One region of the Brevibacillus sp. HB1.3 genome, then DNA from elsewhere that is predicted to be linked to it. Evidence: riboswitches for the same ligand, from Rfam matches in the RefSeq annotation. Region 1 holds a riboswitch; each other region holds the start of a gene.

Region 1 (4,781 bases):
GTAATCCCCCAGAATGGGGATCGAAAGAAATTGCGTCAAGAGGGAACCGAGGAAAGCCAAAACGATAGCAGTACCAATCGTCAATCCCAGACCCCGGGCAAGACCTGCGAGGAAATTGATCCAGAGCAGCTTGCGCGGGGCTGTGTAATTTTGGATCACATCTGCTAGTCGGATATCTTCTAAGAACATCGCAATTTTGTGCATCCGCTCATTTACCTTCCGAACTTCCTGAAGCTCTTCAAGTACTTGGTCAATTTGCTGCATGAGGCGATCTGTAGGCGACAAGCTGTCCATCCCCTTCCATTACTCGGTATCGTTACCTACCAGTCTAGGGAAAAAGACAACCAGAATCAAGGTGGAGAGGAAACGTTTGCCTATCAGCAATGCGAAGGGTAAAATGGACGTACTAAACGTTTGATAGGAGGCTTTGAAATGGCTGAAACTGTTTCCCAAACTCTTTCCGAAGATTTATTCAAGCTCTTGCAAAAAGAGCGTTTTGTTACCTTGGGCACAGTAGACCATGAGTCAGGAGCACCATCGCTCAGTTCCTTGTCCTGGACGTATGCTGTCAGCGCCGATACGATTCGTTTTGCCGTGGATAATCGCTCACGTATTTTGGCTAATATTGCGAAGGAACCGCAGGTTGTTCTGCATTTGATCGGTGCCGGCTCGTCTTTCGCCATTAATGGTCGTGCTGTCGTTAAAACAGACCGCCTCGAAGGTGTTCCGCTCAAGCTGGCCATGGTAGAGATCAAAATTGAGGCTGTTCGCGATATTATGTTTTACGGTTCCCGTATTTCCGCAGAACCACAATATGAAAAGACGTATGACAAAAACGCAGCAGCGAAGCTGGACAATCAAGTGATGACCGCCTTGAAAGATGCAAATTAACGGGTGGAAATAAATTGTTGACAAGAATCCAGCCGATCCATTAGTATTAGGGTCAATCGAATTGAATAGCAATCTTCTTATCCAGAGCGGCGGAGGGACTGGCCCGATGATGCCCGGCAACCAATCACCTGTATTTTAACAGGGAGATAATGGTGCTAATTCCTGCAGAGTTATCAAACTCTGAAAGATGAGAAGGATTTGCTTACGGTGACGTAAACAAAGCCTTCTTTCAGAGGAAAGAGGGCTTTTTTGATGCCCTCGTACACTAGTGGAGGGAGAGAAACAGACATGAAATTGGAAACAAAATTGATTCAGGCGGGAGTAGGCAGAGATGAAAAAACAGGGGCGGTGAGCTTTCCTGTTTACTATGCAACGGCTTATCGTCATCCTGCTTTGGGCCAGAGCACTGGCTATGATTATACGCGCACAGCTAATCCTACTCGCACCATTTTGGAGGAGACCATCGCTATAGCGGAATCAGGAGATGCAGGATTCGCCTGCGCCTCGGGAATGGCTGCTGTTCATACCGTCATGGGCTTGTTTTCCCAAGGAGATCATCTGATTGTTTCGCTCGATCTGTACGGGGGAACCTATCGATTGTTCGAGCAAGTGCTCTCTCGTTACGGTCTGACGTTTTCGTACGTGGATTTGCGTGACATTGGAGCACTGAAAAATGCGATTCGCCCAGATACAAAGGCCATTTTCGTCGAGACACCAACCAATCCGCTCATGCAGATTACCGATATTCGAGCAGTAACACAATTGGCGAAGCAGCACAGTCTCTTGACGATTGTAGACAACACATTCTTAACCCCGTATTGTCAACGCCCACTAGAGCTTGGTGCAGATATCGTCTTACATAGTGCGACCAAGTATTTGGCAGGACATAACGATGTGTTGGCTGGACTCATCGTAACAAAAGGAGAAGAGTTGTCGGAAAAAATCCGGTTTTTGCACAATTCAATCGGCGCTGTACTCGGACCGCAAGATTGCTGGCTTCTCATTCGCGGGATGAAAACATTGGCATTGCGGATGGAGCGCCATCAATCCAATGCCTTGATTGTAGCGGAAAAGCTGCGTGAGCATCCGGCAGTAGCGGAGGTATTTTATCCGGGTCTGTCAGAGCATCCGGGACATGAGATCCAGGTGAATCAAGCGACAGGGCATAGTGGGATGGTATCGTTCCGAGTCCGCGATGTGGAGCAGGTGGGGTTGTTCCTGCAAAATCTGCAAATCGTTTCCTTTGCTGAAAGTCTGGGTGGTGTCGAGTCATTGTGTACGTATCCGGCGACGCAGACTCACGCGGATATCCCGCAAGAAGTCAGAGAGCATGTCGGTGTTTGTGATCGATTGTTGCGGCTGTCGGTTGGCATCGAGCATCCAGATGATGTCGTAGCCGATTTGTTTCAGGCTTTGAATGCTAGTTTGGTCGTAGGGGGGAGTGTACGATGAATTTTGCAACCAAGCTCCTCCACGGCTCCACTTGCATTGACCCGTTCACAGGTGCGTCGTCGGTTCCGATTTATCAAGCTTCTACGTTTCATCAGGCTGATATCGATCAGCCAGGTGCATTCGATTATGCCAGATCAGGCAATCCGACCAGGCAGGCTTTGGAAGAAGCCATTGCGTCTCTGGAGGGAGGCGCACGCGGTTTCGCGTTCTCATCTGGCATGGCTGCCATTTCCAGCGTGTTCATGCTGTTTTCTGCCGGAGATCATGTTGTAGTGGCGGAAGATGTATACGGTGGCACGTTTCGGTTTTTGACCAAGGTATTGTCGAGAATGGGCATCTCTGTAACGTTCGTGGATGCGACAGAGACAGAAGCTGTTCGTGCGGCCATTACACCGGCAACGAAAGGGGTTTACCTGGAGACCCCCTCCAATCCCACCTTAAAGGTGACAGATATTGCAGCGGTTTCTCGTATCGCGAAAGAGCACGGCTTGCTCGTCATCGTCGATAATACCTTCCTTACCCCGTATTACCAGCGACCATTGGAACTTGGCGCAGATGTGGTCATTCATAGTGCAACGAAGTTTATCGGAGGGCATAGCGACGTCGTGGCTGGTCTGGCCGTGACAAGAGAAGCTGCATTAGGGGAGCAGCTTTACTTTATCCAGAATGGCATGGGAGCGATTTTGGGTGTGCAGGACTGCTGGCTCGTGATGCGTGGGCTCAAAACATTGAAAGCCCGACTGGATGTGAGCACGAAGACAGCCGCGAGCTTGGCAGATTGGTTGTCTACGCATCCACAAGTAAGCCAAGTTTACTATACGGGACTGGCGCATCACCCCGGTCATCTGATTCAAACACAACAAGCGACTGGTCATGGGGCTGTTCTTTCCTTTGATGTAGGGAGCCGCGAGCGAGCAAAAGCGCTATTTGATCGCGTGAAATTGCCGATTGTGGCAGTCAGCCTCGGGGCAGTGGAAACGATTCTCTCGTATCCAGCTACCATGTCTCATGCAGCGATGCCTGCTGAAGAAAGAGCTGCAAGAGGAATCACAGATGGTTTGATCAGATTGTCAGCTGGTTTAGAGGATTTCGATGACTTGGTGGCAGATTTGAAGCAAGCACTGGATCATTTGCCATCTGAAGCACCACCCTATATAAAAAAAGAGGTATTCTCCCGGGCTTAAATCCGGGGGGATACCTCTTTTTCTTTAAGGTGTTCCTGTACGATTTGCGTTGATTTTGTTTTGTCCTTGTGGCTCTTTGTGCATGCGTTTTTCTTTTACTTGGGAAGGGGTTTCTTCACGAGGCTGCACACTGCGTGGCAGTTGGGGAATGATCCGGCCTACGATATCCGCCAACTCCTCTGTAATTCCGGCAACAGGATGGCCGCGACGAATATCGTCTCTCATTTCCCGTAACCGCTGTACGATGGCAGGGTCGGCAGTTACGACAGCATTCGCTCCTTGGGGGTCTTCTTTTAGAGCTTCCGCAACCGTATACTTAATGACGCCAACCTCTGGACGATCCAGATTCGGATCCACAGTAATACCGACTACCGCATATTTGCCCATGACCACAGCCGTAGCGCTGTGCACCCTTTTCACACGTGTTGCTAGTTGGGTGAGACGATCAGCGGTGGCTTGGGAAGATTGATTATAAGCAGGCTGAGGAGCTGTTTGCTGAACACGCTGAGTATGAGTGGCATGCTTCGGCTGTTGTGCAGCCTGATTCGTCGGGGGTTTATTGCCTGACGTACATGCTGTAAGCAACAAGCTAAAACCGAGACAGTAGATCATGATCCGTTTCACAGGCATTCTCCCTTTCCCAGTATTGCCTTCCTTCGTTAGGAGGGCAGGGTTACAAGTATTTTGTTCTGGGCTGTCCGTTTTCATTCTGCCAATGGGTCGTCTATCTCTGTCTACCTGAACATAGACTGTAGTACATCACGTCGCCGCACTTGAGCATCCCTCCAAAAATTGCATAGGGTATATAAGAAGGGTAATAGGAGGCGAGATTTTGAAGAAAATCTACGTACTGGACACCAACGTACTCCTGCAAGATCCAAGGGCGATGTTTTCTTTCGCTGACAACGAAATCGTCATACCAGCTGTCGTATTGGAAGAAATCGATTCCAAAAAGCGGTACATGGATGAAATTGGCCGCAATGCTCGGTACGTATCTCGGCTCTTTGACAGCTTTCGTGAGCTGGGGCAATTACACACTGGCATTACCCTTGAAACAGGTGGATTGTTTCGAGTGGAACTGAATCATTCCTCTTTCCACCGCCTTCAAAAACAATTCACGGAAATGAGTAATGACAACCGGATTTTAGCGGTTGCACTAAACTTACAAGAGGAGGAAAACGGAAAGCCACAGCCAAGACCAGTCATTCTGGTAAGTAAGGATGCGCTCATGAGAGTCAAGGCTGATGCATTGAA
Region 2 (4,781 bases), on a different contig from region 1:
GCGGATTGCTGAACACATCCAGAACAGAGCCTTGCTCGATGACGACGCCGTTTTCCATGATGGCTACTTGGTCGCAGATTTTCTTAATGACCTGCATTTCATGGGTAATCAGCACGATGGTCAGGTTAAACTTTCGATTGATGTCGAGCAACAGCTCCAGAATGGATTCGGTTGTTTGCGGATCGAGAGCGGAAGTCGCTTCGTCACAGAGCAGAATTTCCGGATCGGTTGCAAGTGCACGAGCGATGCCCACCCGTTGCTTTTGTCCACCGGATAGCTGAGAAGGATAAGCGTTTGCTTTATCAGACAAGCCAACCAAGCCGAGAAGGTCTTCTACCTTGCGCTTAATGACATCTTTGGGGACGCGATTCATCCGCAAGATTTCCGCCACATTGTCAAAGACATTATAGGAAGAGAGCAGGTTGAAGTGTTGAAAAATAATCCCGATCTTTTTGCGAGCTTGCCGCAGCTCTTTTTCCTTGAGGGTCAGCATGTTCTGGCCATTGACGATCACAGAACCGCTGGTCGGCTTCTCCAACAGGTTGATGGTACGGAGCAGGGTACTTTTCCCCGCTCCGCTAAAGCCGATCACCCCGTAGATTTGCCCTTTTTCCACCTGCAGGGATACGCCCTTCAATGCTTTTACCTGCTTGTTTCCTACTTGATACGACTTATGAATATCGGTTAGCTGTATCATAACGAGTTCTCCTTGTTGTTCTTGATGTTCCTGGCGTCGAGCTTACCAGGACGGCAGTACAGCTCCTTCAAAGCGTTCGTCGATGAATTTTTTCACTTCTTCCGAACGGTAGATGTCCACCAGCTTTTTGACGGCGGGGTTGTCTTTGTTGGTTTCGTTGACTGCCAAGATATTTACGTATGGAGAGTCAGCCGTCTCAGCGAAGATCGCGTCTTTTTTCGGGGAGTAGCCAGCTTCCATTGCGAAGTTCGTATTAATCGAAGCAACCTCTACGTTGCTCAGCGAGCGTGCCAGGAAAGCAGCCTCCAGCTCTTTGAATTGCAAATTTTTCGGGTTTTCCACGATGTCCAGTGGTGTTGCGTTGTCACCCACGCCATCCTTGAGCTTAATCAAGCCCGCTGCCTGATAGAGCAGCAAGGCACGTGCTCGGTTGGTCGGGTCGTTTTGAATGCCGACAACGCCGCCAGCCGGGATGTCCTCGACTTTTTTATGCTTGGTGGAGTACAGACCCATCGGGTACGTCACGGTTTTTCCGACCTCGACGATCTTTGTTTTGTGATCTTGATTAAACTTCGCCAAGAACGGGATGGTTTGGAAGCTGTTTACATCGAGATTTCCTTTATCGAGAGCTTGGTTCGGCTGTACGTAATCGTTGAAAACGACGACTTCGACATCGAGTCCTTTGCCTTTGGCGACTTCTTTTACTTTGTTGAGAATTTCTTCGTGTGGGCCGCCAGTGACACCCACTTTGAGTGAGGTTTGCTCAGCAGCAGTGCCACCGTTAGCAGGCGCAGCTTCTTGTTTACCCCCGCAAGCCGTTACGAGCGATGCAGCGAGCAGTAGTGTAGTGAGTAGTAGACCAGTCTTTTTCATGAAAATACCCCTTTTCTCTGGATGTAAGATGGAAAAGAAAAAAGCCTCTTCCGACAGAAGAGGCGAAAACTGCAAGTATGTAACCACACTGCAACAATACCTCTCTTATCTGTCGGAATAAATTCCGCTGGATTTGGCACCGTATCGTTTGCGATAGGTTGCCGAGGTGTCATAGGGCCAGTCCCTCAACCTCTCTTCATAAGAGAATGTGCTATGAAATTATCATTCCAAACATTGTTGTTAATTCTTATTTGGATAGTTGGATTATAACGACTGATTTTTTCGGTGTCAACAGTTTTTGCAAACGAATGACTTGGTGGAAAAATGTGAAATTGATCTAAATACGAATATTCTATTGAAGAATGAAAAAATCATATGTATAATGAGAGCGAATGAACCCGATGCCAGCTATCGCAGGTGATGACATGACTCTCGTGGACTCCAATGAAACTAGAAAAAAGCTGTCTGCCATCTATAATGAGATAGCAAAAGAGTTGTTCGGATTTGGAACGACTTTGCTCCGAGTCACGATTGAAAATCAAATGATTACGTTCCAAGCTAAGCATCGCCGCTCTCCGCGCTCACAAGCGTTGGAAGGAGAAGCACCGGCCCTTAAGCTCGAAGTCGATTTTCGCATGTCCCTTCTTTATAAGAAGAGACTGAGAGAACGACTGGAAGAAGAGATGGGGTTGCCGTTGGAAGCCGTGCTCAGGGACTATGATGCGCCTACGCAGTGGGCGATCACGAATGTTATTTTAGCTGAATCAGAACTGAATACCTGACGCAATCGTTCGGATTTTCTCTTTTGATCTATCTTAAGGGGAGACCGTAGACTTTGCGTAAAACGGGTGTCACTTCTCTTTGTTTACGAAGAAAAGTGCTCTTGTTTAGAATGATACGTTCTAATCAAGGGTACTTTTCTTTTTATTGTATCACCATATTTTGTCATCAAATGAACCCAACTGGAGGAGAATTACGATGAAGAAATTACTTGCTGGAATCCTGTCTTTTTCTATGATGTCACTGGCTCTCGCTGGCTGTGGCAGCAATGGTCAACCACAAGCGGGGGGAGCTGGCGGCGAAGCCAAGGGCGAGCCACAAAAGCTGGTCATCTCTACATGGGGCTTCTCCGAAGACTTTTTCCGCAAAGAAGTATACGAGCCGTTTGAAAAAGAACATAACGTGAAAATCGTGCTGGAAATCGGGAACAACGCAGAGCGTCTGAACAAAGTTCGCCAAGGAAGCTCCGATGTAGACTTGATCTACCTCTCTGACTACTATGCACAGCAAGGGATTGAGAGTGGCGCATTTGAAAAAATCGACCGCAGCCGCATCCCGAACCTGGATCAAATCTACGACATCGCCAAAGCACCACTGGGCGAGGAGTACGGTCCAGCTTACACGATTGGCCAATTCGGGATTGCCTACAATCCAAAGCTCGTAAAAACTGAGATCAAGGATTGGAAAGATCTGTGGAACCCAGAGCTGACAGGCAAGCTGACACTGCCAAGCATTACGTCCACAACTGGTCCGATGGTTCTCGACAGTGCTTCTGCGGTCGCGGGCAGCAAGGAATTTAACGAGGATCAAGCCTTCGCGAAAATGAAAGAAGTCAACAAAAGTGTCGTGAAGTTCTACGATAAGACCTCTGAATACGTGAACATGTTTGGACAAGAAGAAATCGGCGTAGGACCGATCATGGAAATGTACTTCAAAGACATCAAAGCCGCTGTTCCAGAAGCTGTTTTCGTACAACCTGCAAGCGGCGGATATGCGGTTATGAATACGGTTAACATCGTAAAAGGCTCGAAAAACAAAGCACTCGCAGAAGACTTCATCAACTATCAGCTGAGCAAGGAAGTTCAGGAGAAAACAGCAAAAGCGAAAATCGATTCCCCTGTAAACAAGACCGTTCAACTGACAGAAGAAGAAGCAAAAGGTGTAACGTACGGGGAAGAAACCGTAAGCAAGCTGAAAAAGCTGGACATGAAATTCGTAAACGAGCACTCCAAAGCATGGATTGACCGTTGGAATCGTGAAATCACGCAATAACGTACGATAGAAAAACAAGGGGCGAGGGTATAGACAATTCGGATATACCCTCGTTTTCCAACGTATAGGAATTTATATGAACGTGAGGAGGACCACTTGTGAAAAAGATCATTCTTGACGTCGATACGGGCATTGACGATGCGCTTGGCATTATTCTCGCTGTGAAAAGCGGGCAATTCGATCTAGTTGGTATTACTACGGTGAATGGCAACGTATCGCTGCGAAAAGCCACGGAAAACACGTGCAAAATTCTTGATTTCTTGCAAGTCGGTGAGCAAATCCCTGTCATCTGTGGAGCGTCTGAACCGTTGTTGCGGCCTCTGTTTTTCGAGCATGCCGTACATGGTGAGGATGGTTTGGGCGGTGCCCTTGCTGGAGTTCCGATTTACAAGGAACCGACTACTGGCTTTGCCCCTGATTTCATCGTAGAAAACGTACTTGCTCATTCTGGAGAAATTACGCTCGTCATGACGGGGCCGCTGACCAATTTGGCTTTGGCGGTGAAAAAATGTCCGGAGCTTGTTCAACACGTCAAGGAAGTCATTTTCATGGGTGGAGTGGTCCGCGAGCATGGCAATGTGACGCCAGTTGCGGAGTACAACATGTACGTCGATCCAGAGGCAGTGAAGGTCGTATTTCATGCCGGATTCCCGCAATTGACGATGGTTGGCCTGGATGTAACGCGAAGAGTGCTGCTGAATGAGGAGCATATTCGCGGACTAGGAGATACCCCGATGGGCGAGTACGTGAGACAGAGTACGTCTGATTACCTTCATCGCTATTTTCAGCGAAATGGCATCTATGCGTGCGCTATGCATGATCCGTTGGCTGTCGCGGTCGCACTCGATCCGAAGCTGGTGAAGACGCAGAAGTTATATGTAGATATCGAAACGAGAAGTGAGCTGTGCGATGGGCAAACGGTTTGCGACTTTCAAAACCGCCTGAAAAAAGAACCGAACATAAACGTCTGTCTGGACGTAGATGCAGATGCGTTCTTTGCGCGTTTTCTCGGCGCATTGAAAGCCTGACGATACCGTGAACAGGAGTTAATCAGATGAGAAAAACGGGTCTTTATTTATTGCTGTTGCCGGGTGTGCTGTTTTTGACGCTGTTCATGGTCATTCCAATCGTGATGACGATTGCGTCCACCTTTTATCAA
Region 3 (4,781 bases), 120 kb from region 1:
AGAACAGATCAAGCCGGATACATGCTCGGCGCAAGCGCTCACGCAGAAAATGGGCACGTGTGGGAAAGAACACGCTCCTCTTTAGCGTGTTGGCCATCTTCGTCGTCGGAACCTACTACCTATTCCAAACTGCCATGGATAGAGAACATGCCAACCCGAACACCCAGCCTGCTCCTGATAATACCGCGAACCAAAAGTCTTCCGTGCAGCTCACCTTTGTCGGTGACATTATGATGTCAGGAAACGTTGAGAAAACCTTACTTATAAACAGCTATGACTACCCATACAAACATGTAAGCTCGCTCTTTTTGCAAGATGATATCACCATTGCCAATTTGGAGACGCCGATTACCGCCACAGGTGTTGCTGCTCAAAACAAGGAGTATGTTTACAAATCATCGCCACTTGCTGTTCCTGCCATGAAAAACGCTGGAATTGATGTGGTGAATCTGGCCAATAACCATTCCATGGACCAAGGTGTTCCGGGATTGCTGGATACCTTTGACGCTTTAGACGAAAACCGAATAAAATACGTCGGTGCCGGTAAGGATGCAAGCCGCGCCTATTCACCTGTTTTCCTAGAAAAGAACGGCATCAAGATCGCGATTCTCGGCTTCAGCAGGGTCATTCCCGAAACGAGCTGGTTTGCAGGGAATTCCCAACCAGGTATGGCCGCTTCCTATGATCCTACACTAGCAGTGAAAGCGATCCAGGATGCGAACAGCCAAGCGGATCTCGTGGTGGTGATTGCACACTGGGGCAAAGAACGCTCCGATTATCCTGTCGATCATCAAAAAGAGCTGTCTCGTGCCTACATCGATGCTGGTGCAGATTTGGTTATCGGCGGTCATCCCCACGTACTGCAAGGCTTTGAACGATACAACGACAAATGGATTGCATACAGTCTTGGCAATTTCATTTTCACACGATCAAATGAACCCAAGACTTGGGAAACGATGGTCCTGCAAGCAAACTGTACCAAGAGCGGTGATTGTGAGCTGACGATGCTTCCCTATCATGCAGAATTGGGACAGGCTGTACCCATGAATGAAAGCAACGGAGCTGCCCTGTTAAAGCGCATTGAATCCATTTCTGAGCATGTCGACATACAAAGTGACGGGCGTGTGCAGCCACGTGTAAAGGCAGTGGAGACTGCTCCCTGATAAAAGAAGCCGTTTACGCAGATTCAAGAATAGGGAAGCAGCGCACTTCTAAGCCAAAATCATTTTTCAATAAGGACTCATGCTGTTCACTGATTCCCGTCACAATCAACCCTGCGCGCAAGACGCCCCCCAAATCGAATTGAACTTTTAGTTTATGCACGTTCACTCCTGCCTGCTGAAGGAAATGCAAGACACGATCTGGCGTCGCAGTATGACATGAGCCCTCTAGATAACATAGGACGTGTTCTGCCGAATCCACCGTGCCTCCAGCTTTGTCAGCCGTTTTTTCTTTCCAGGTAGGATGCGGTGTGAATGGCTGTGTCAATAAATAGGCCAAATCCTCCACGACTGCACTTGCTGTTGGGAGCTCTCCTGCCCCTCTTCCTGTAAACAACAAGTCTCCCACGATGTTGCCGGATAGCTGGACAGCATTAAACGCATCGTGGATTTGCGCCAACGGATGGCTCAGCGGAAGCATGGTTGGTTCAACAGATAGGCGAATGCCTTTTTCGGCTTGATAAGCCTGCGCGATCAGCTTAATCCGGTACCCTAAGTCGCTTGCAATCCGAATGTGACCTGCAGACAAATCTGCAATTCCTTTGCGAACAACATCCGCTAAAGGCAGCGATTCCCCATAAACAAGCTGTGCCAGGATATACAATTTGTACATAGCATCAAAGCCTTCTACATCCGAACGAGGGTCTGCTTCCGCATAGCCCAGCTCCTGTGCTTGCTTGAGCACCTCCTGGTAGGAGAGCTGCTCTGCTTCCATTTTCGTCAAAATGAAGTTCGTTGTTCCGTTGAGAATACCGCGAACGCCTTGGATATCGTTCGTACGCAGGAACTGCCGGAGCACACTCAAGATCGGGATACCCCCAGCCACACTCGCTTCATAGGCAAGATGCACTTGATGCTGATTTGCCAAATCGACTAGCTCTGTTCCTTTTTTCGCCAGGAGTTCTTTGTTGGCGGTTACCACATGGCAGCCCTTTTCGATCAAAGCACGTACGTAGTCATAGGTAGGTTCTACACCGCCCATGACCTCCACCACAATATCCACATCGCTTCTCAATACATCCTCAAAATCTGTCGTCAGTAAAGCCGGGTCGACATGAACCGCCCGCTCTTTTTCCGAGTCACGCACCAATGCCTTGACGATCTCAATTCGTTTTCCCAGACGAGAAGCCAGCTTCTCCTGTTGTGAACGGATCGTTTTGATTACGCCCCCACCCACTGTCCCCAATCCCAATAATCCCACACGTACTACTTCTGCACTCATCCTTACCACCCCATACCCCGAATTTTAGATAAAAAGAAAAGCCATCTTCGATAAGAAGAAGGCTTGATAGCAGCTAATGCTCCCCCTCCTTATCTCCCAGGACGTATATGTCCTGCAGGAATTGGCACCTTGTCACAAAATATGCGTGACGGTTGCCGGGCTTCATCGGGCCAGTCCCTCCACCTCTCTGGATAAAGAAAATATGAAATTTAAAAAAACCTTCTTCGCTAAGAAGAAGGTTCATCTACTAATGGAGTAACCCGCTTCTTATCTTTCGAGACGAAACGTCTCGCAGGAATTGGCACCTTGTTGCAATATGCAACGGTTGCCGGGCTTCATCGGGCCAGACCCTCCACCTCTCTGGATAAGAACCATTTATGCTGTTGAGCTTTATTCTAAGAAATTCCAAGGCAAGCGTCAACAAAATTCTTTCTTTTCTGATTGCAAGCTGATCTGGCAAGGCTTTCAGTTGTGGGTGAACAGGCTTTCTACCTCTTCCATACTGCAGCAGGCACAATGAAATACGCCCTCCTGGCATTCCTCAGGCTGCTCTTTTTCCACAACATATCCGCACCATTGGCAAATAAAAAGTTGCATCATTGCTCGCCCTCCTCTTCTATTATTCTGCCCAAAATAAAAAGAGCATTTTCCGCTCGACCGTGACGATCGTTAGAAAATGCCAGAAAAGGAGGGGCATACTTGTCTACTGATTTTACCTTACCCGAAGTACCGTTCTTTCAAAATGCTAGTGTGGTGAGCTTCATGTCCAGCAATCACATAGACCAATGTCCTTGCAGATAGCTTGTTTCCGTTGGCAAGTCCTGTACGCAACCACGCTTCTGGCGAGATTCCTCGCACCTGCGCGATGGTGGAAGCTCGGGCAGCCTTATACTCTTCCAGTAAATCAGACAGGTCTCTTAGCTGAAAACACCCGTGTTCAACAAACGCATTCTCATCAAAACCGACGAGGGGTGTCTGATCTCCTCTTGCGATTCTCAGCAAGCGATAGCTCATGATGCGTTCTGCATCGATGAGATGACCCAAAACCTCTTTAACCGTCCATTTGCCTGGTGCATACCGATAATCAGCTTGCTCGGGCGCAAGGGACGAAAATAACGCGACGATCCTCTCTCCTTGCTGCGTGAGGATCGTTTGGAGCTCCCCCTCTGGTACAAGACCTACATAATAGTCAAAATAAGCAGCATATTCATCTCGCTCTGGTCGTCTGAGCATATGTTTCCCACTCCTCATCATTCGGTTTCGATAGACAAATTACTATGTAAGCCTTCAAACAATAGGACCCTTGCCGGGGCGGCATCCGTGCCGACCAGCTTGAGTGGTGCAGCTACCAGAAAATACTCGCCTGGCGGGACCTCTGCTAGCCGCAAGCCTTCCACGACAATGACTCCCGCTGCAAACAATTTTTTATGTGTGGGGTGACCTTCCTGGCTGCGTTCGATTCCAAGTGCATCGGTACCAATGCCCCGCAACCCCAGCTCACTTACATATTCCGCACCTTCTTCAGACAGAAAGATAAATTCAAAGGAGAACGCCTCTTCAAAAGAGTTTTTTGTTTTAAACAGGACAAAATCTCCTCGCACAAGATCGAAGCTCTCCAAGTCAGCGCGAGTGATCCTGTCCTCGACCGCTGTGAGATCGAGAACCTTGCAAGGGCCCACTAGCTTCTCCAAGGAAATACTTTCGAATGTATCGCCAGCATTCACCATATGCAGGGGAGCATCCACATGGGTACCCGTGTGGAGGTCCATGTCGATTCTCGATTCTGTTACATAACCGTTGGTGGCGGTCCGTATTTTCGGCTGCTTTTCCGGCTTGTTTTTATACACCGTCATTCCTTCGTACACGGTGGCGGTCACATCATACATTTTCATCCCAAACGCCCTCCCTTTTGCCTACTGTTTTTTTCGATCCGCTGGAAAAACAATCCCCATCTGCCTTCTCGCTTCATCCATGACCTGCATGGCCATTTTGGAAACTTCATGCGAATTCGTTGCAGATTGTCTGGCCCCGATCTTCGCCAAGTGTAGAAATTCTCTTATTTCATAATGCATGGTCTTCGGGGTCTGCGGCCTTGCTACTTGCTCGATTCGTCCGTCCCTGTAGCGAATGTCCACTTCTTTGAGATGGTTGATTCGATCGATCACCATCGTAGCGTCCTCCCCTTGAATTTCTGCTGGCTGATAGGAGGTCGTAATTTTCGAGAAGCTAACGATGGCATCCATCTCTCGATACTTCAACAACATACTGCCTTCTCCGTCCACTCCTGAATCAAGCACGATTCCTTCTGCTTTGATCACGTCTGGTCTGCCAAAAAGGAT

The links. A riboswitch is a leader RNA that binds a small molecule or an ion and turns the genes downstream of it on or off. The one in region 1 is predicted to bind S-adenosylmethionine.
Region 2: linked by a shared signal. The riboswitch ahead of HPY31_RS06480 (MetQ/NlpA family ABC transporter substrate-binding protein) and the one ahead of HPY31_RS08455 (aminotransferase class I/II-fold pyridoxal phosphate-dependent enzyme) in region 1 are both predicted to bind S-adenosylmethionine.
Region 3: linked by a shared signal. The riboswitch ahead of HPY31_RS09025 (homoserine dehydrogenase) and the one ahead of HPY31_RS08455 (aminotransferase class I/II-fold pyridoxal phosphate-dependent enzyme) in region 1 are both predicted to bind S-adenosylmethionine.

Annotation. Positions count from the first base shown of each region.
Region 1 is NZ_JABMIT010000003.1:174,993-179,773, forward strand. It holds gene HPY31_RS08445 (DUF5665 domain-containing protein) at 1-264, opposite strand, end outside; gene HPY31_RS08450 (pyridoxamine 5'-phosphate oxidase family protein) at 433-891, shown strand; SAM riboswitch class I at 966-1,085, shown strand; gene HPY31_RS08455 (aminotransferase class I/II-fold pyridoxal phosphate-dependent enzyme) at 1,180-2,343, shown strand; gene HPY31_RS08460 (trans-sulfuration enzyme family protein) at 2,340-3,527, shown strand; gene HPY31_RS08465 (YhcN/YlaJ family sporulation lipoprotein) at 3,552-4,157, opposite strand; gene HPY31_RS08470 (PhoH family protein) at 4,360-4,781, shown strand, end outside.
Region 2 is NZ_JABMIT010000002.1:393,592-398,372, reverse strand. It holds gene HPY31_RS06485 (methionine ABC transporter ATP-binding protein) at 1-697, opposite strand, end outside; gene HPY31_RS06480 (MetQ/NlpA family ABC transporter substrate-binding protein) at 740-1,570, opposite strand; SAM riboswitch class I at 1,673-1,775, opposite strand; gene HPY31_RS06475 (hypothetical protein) at 1,996-2,352, shown strand; gene HPY31_RS06470 (ABC transporter substrate-binding protein) at 2,549-3,622, shown strand; gene HPY31_RS06465 (nucleoside hydrolase) at 3,721-4,650, shown strand; gene HPY31_RS06460 (ABC transporter permease) at 4,677-4,781, shown strand, end outside.
Region 3 is NZ_JABMIT010000003.1:295,105-299,885, reverse strand. It holds gene HPY31_RS09030 (CapA family protein) at 1-1,163, shown strand, start outside; gene HPY31_RS09025 (homoserine dehydrogenase) at 1,177-2,442, opposite strand; SAM riboswitch class I at 2,529-2,640, opposite strand; SAM riboswitch class I at 2,707-2,813, opposite strand; gene HPY31_RS29005 (hypothetical protein) at 2,908-3,042, opposite strand; gene HPY31_RS09020 (DinB family protein) at 3,160-3,675, opposite strand; gene HPY31_RS09015 (cyclase family protein) at 3,693-4,334, opposite strand; gene HPY31_RS09010 (Gfo/Idh/MocA family protein) at 4,356-4,781, opposite strand, start outside.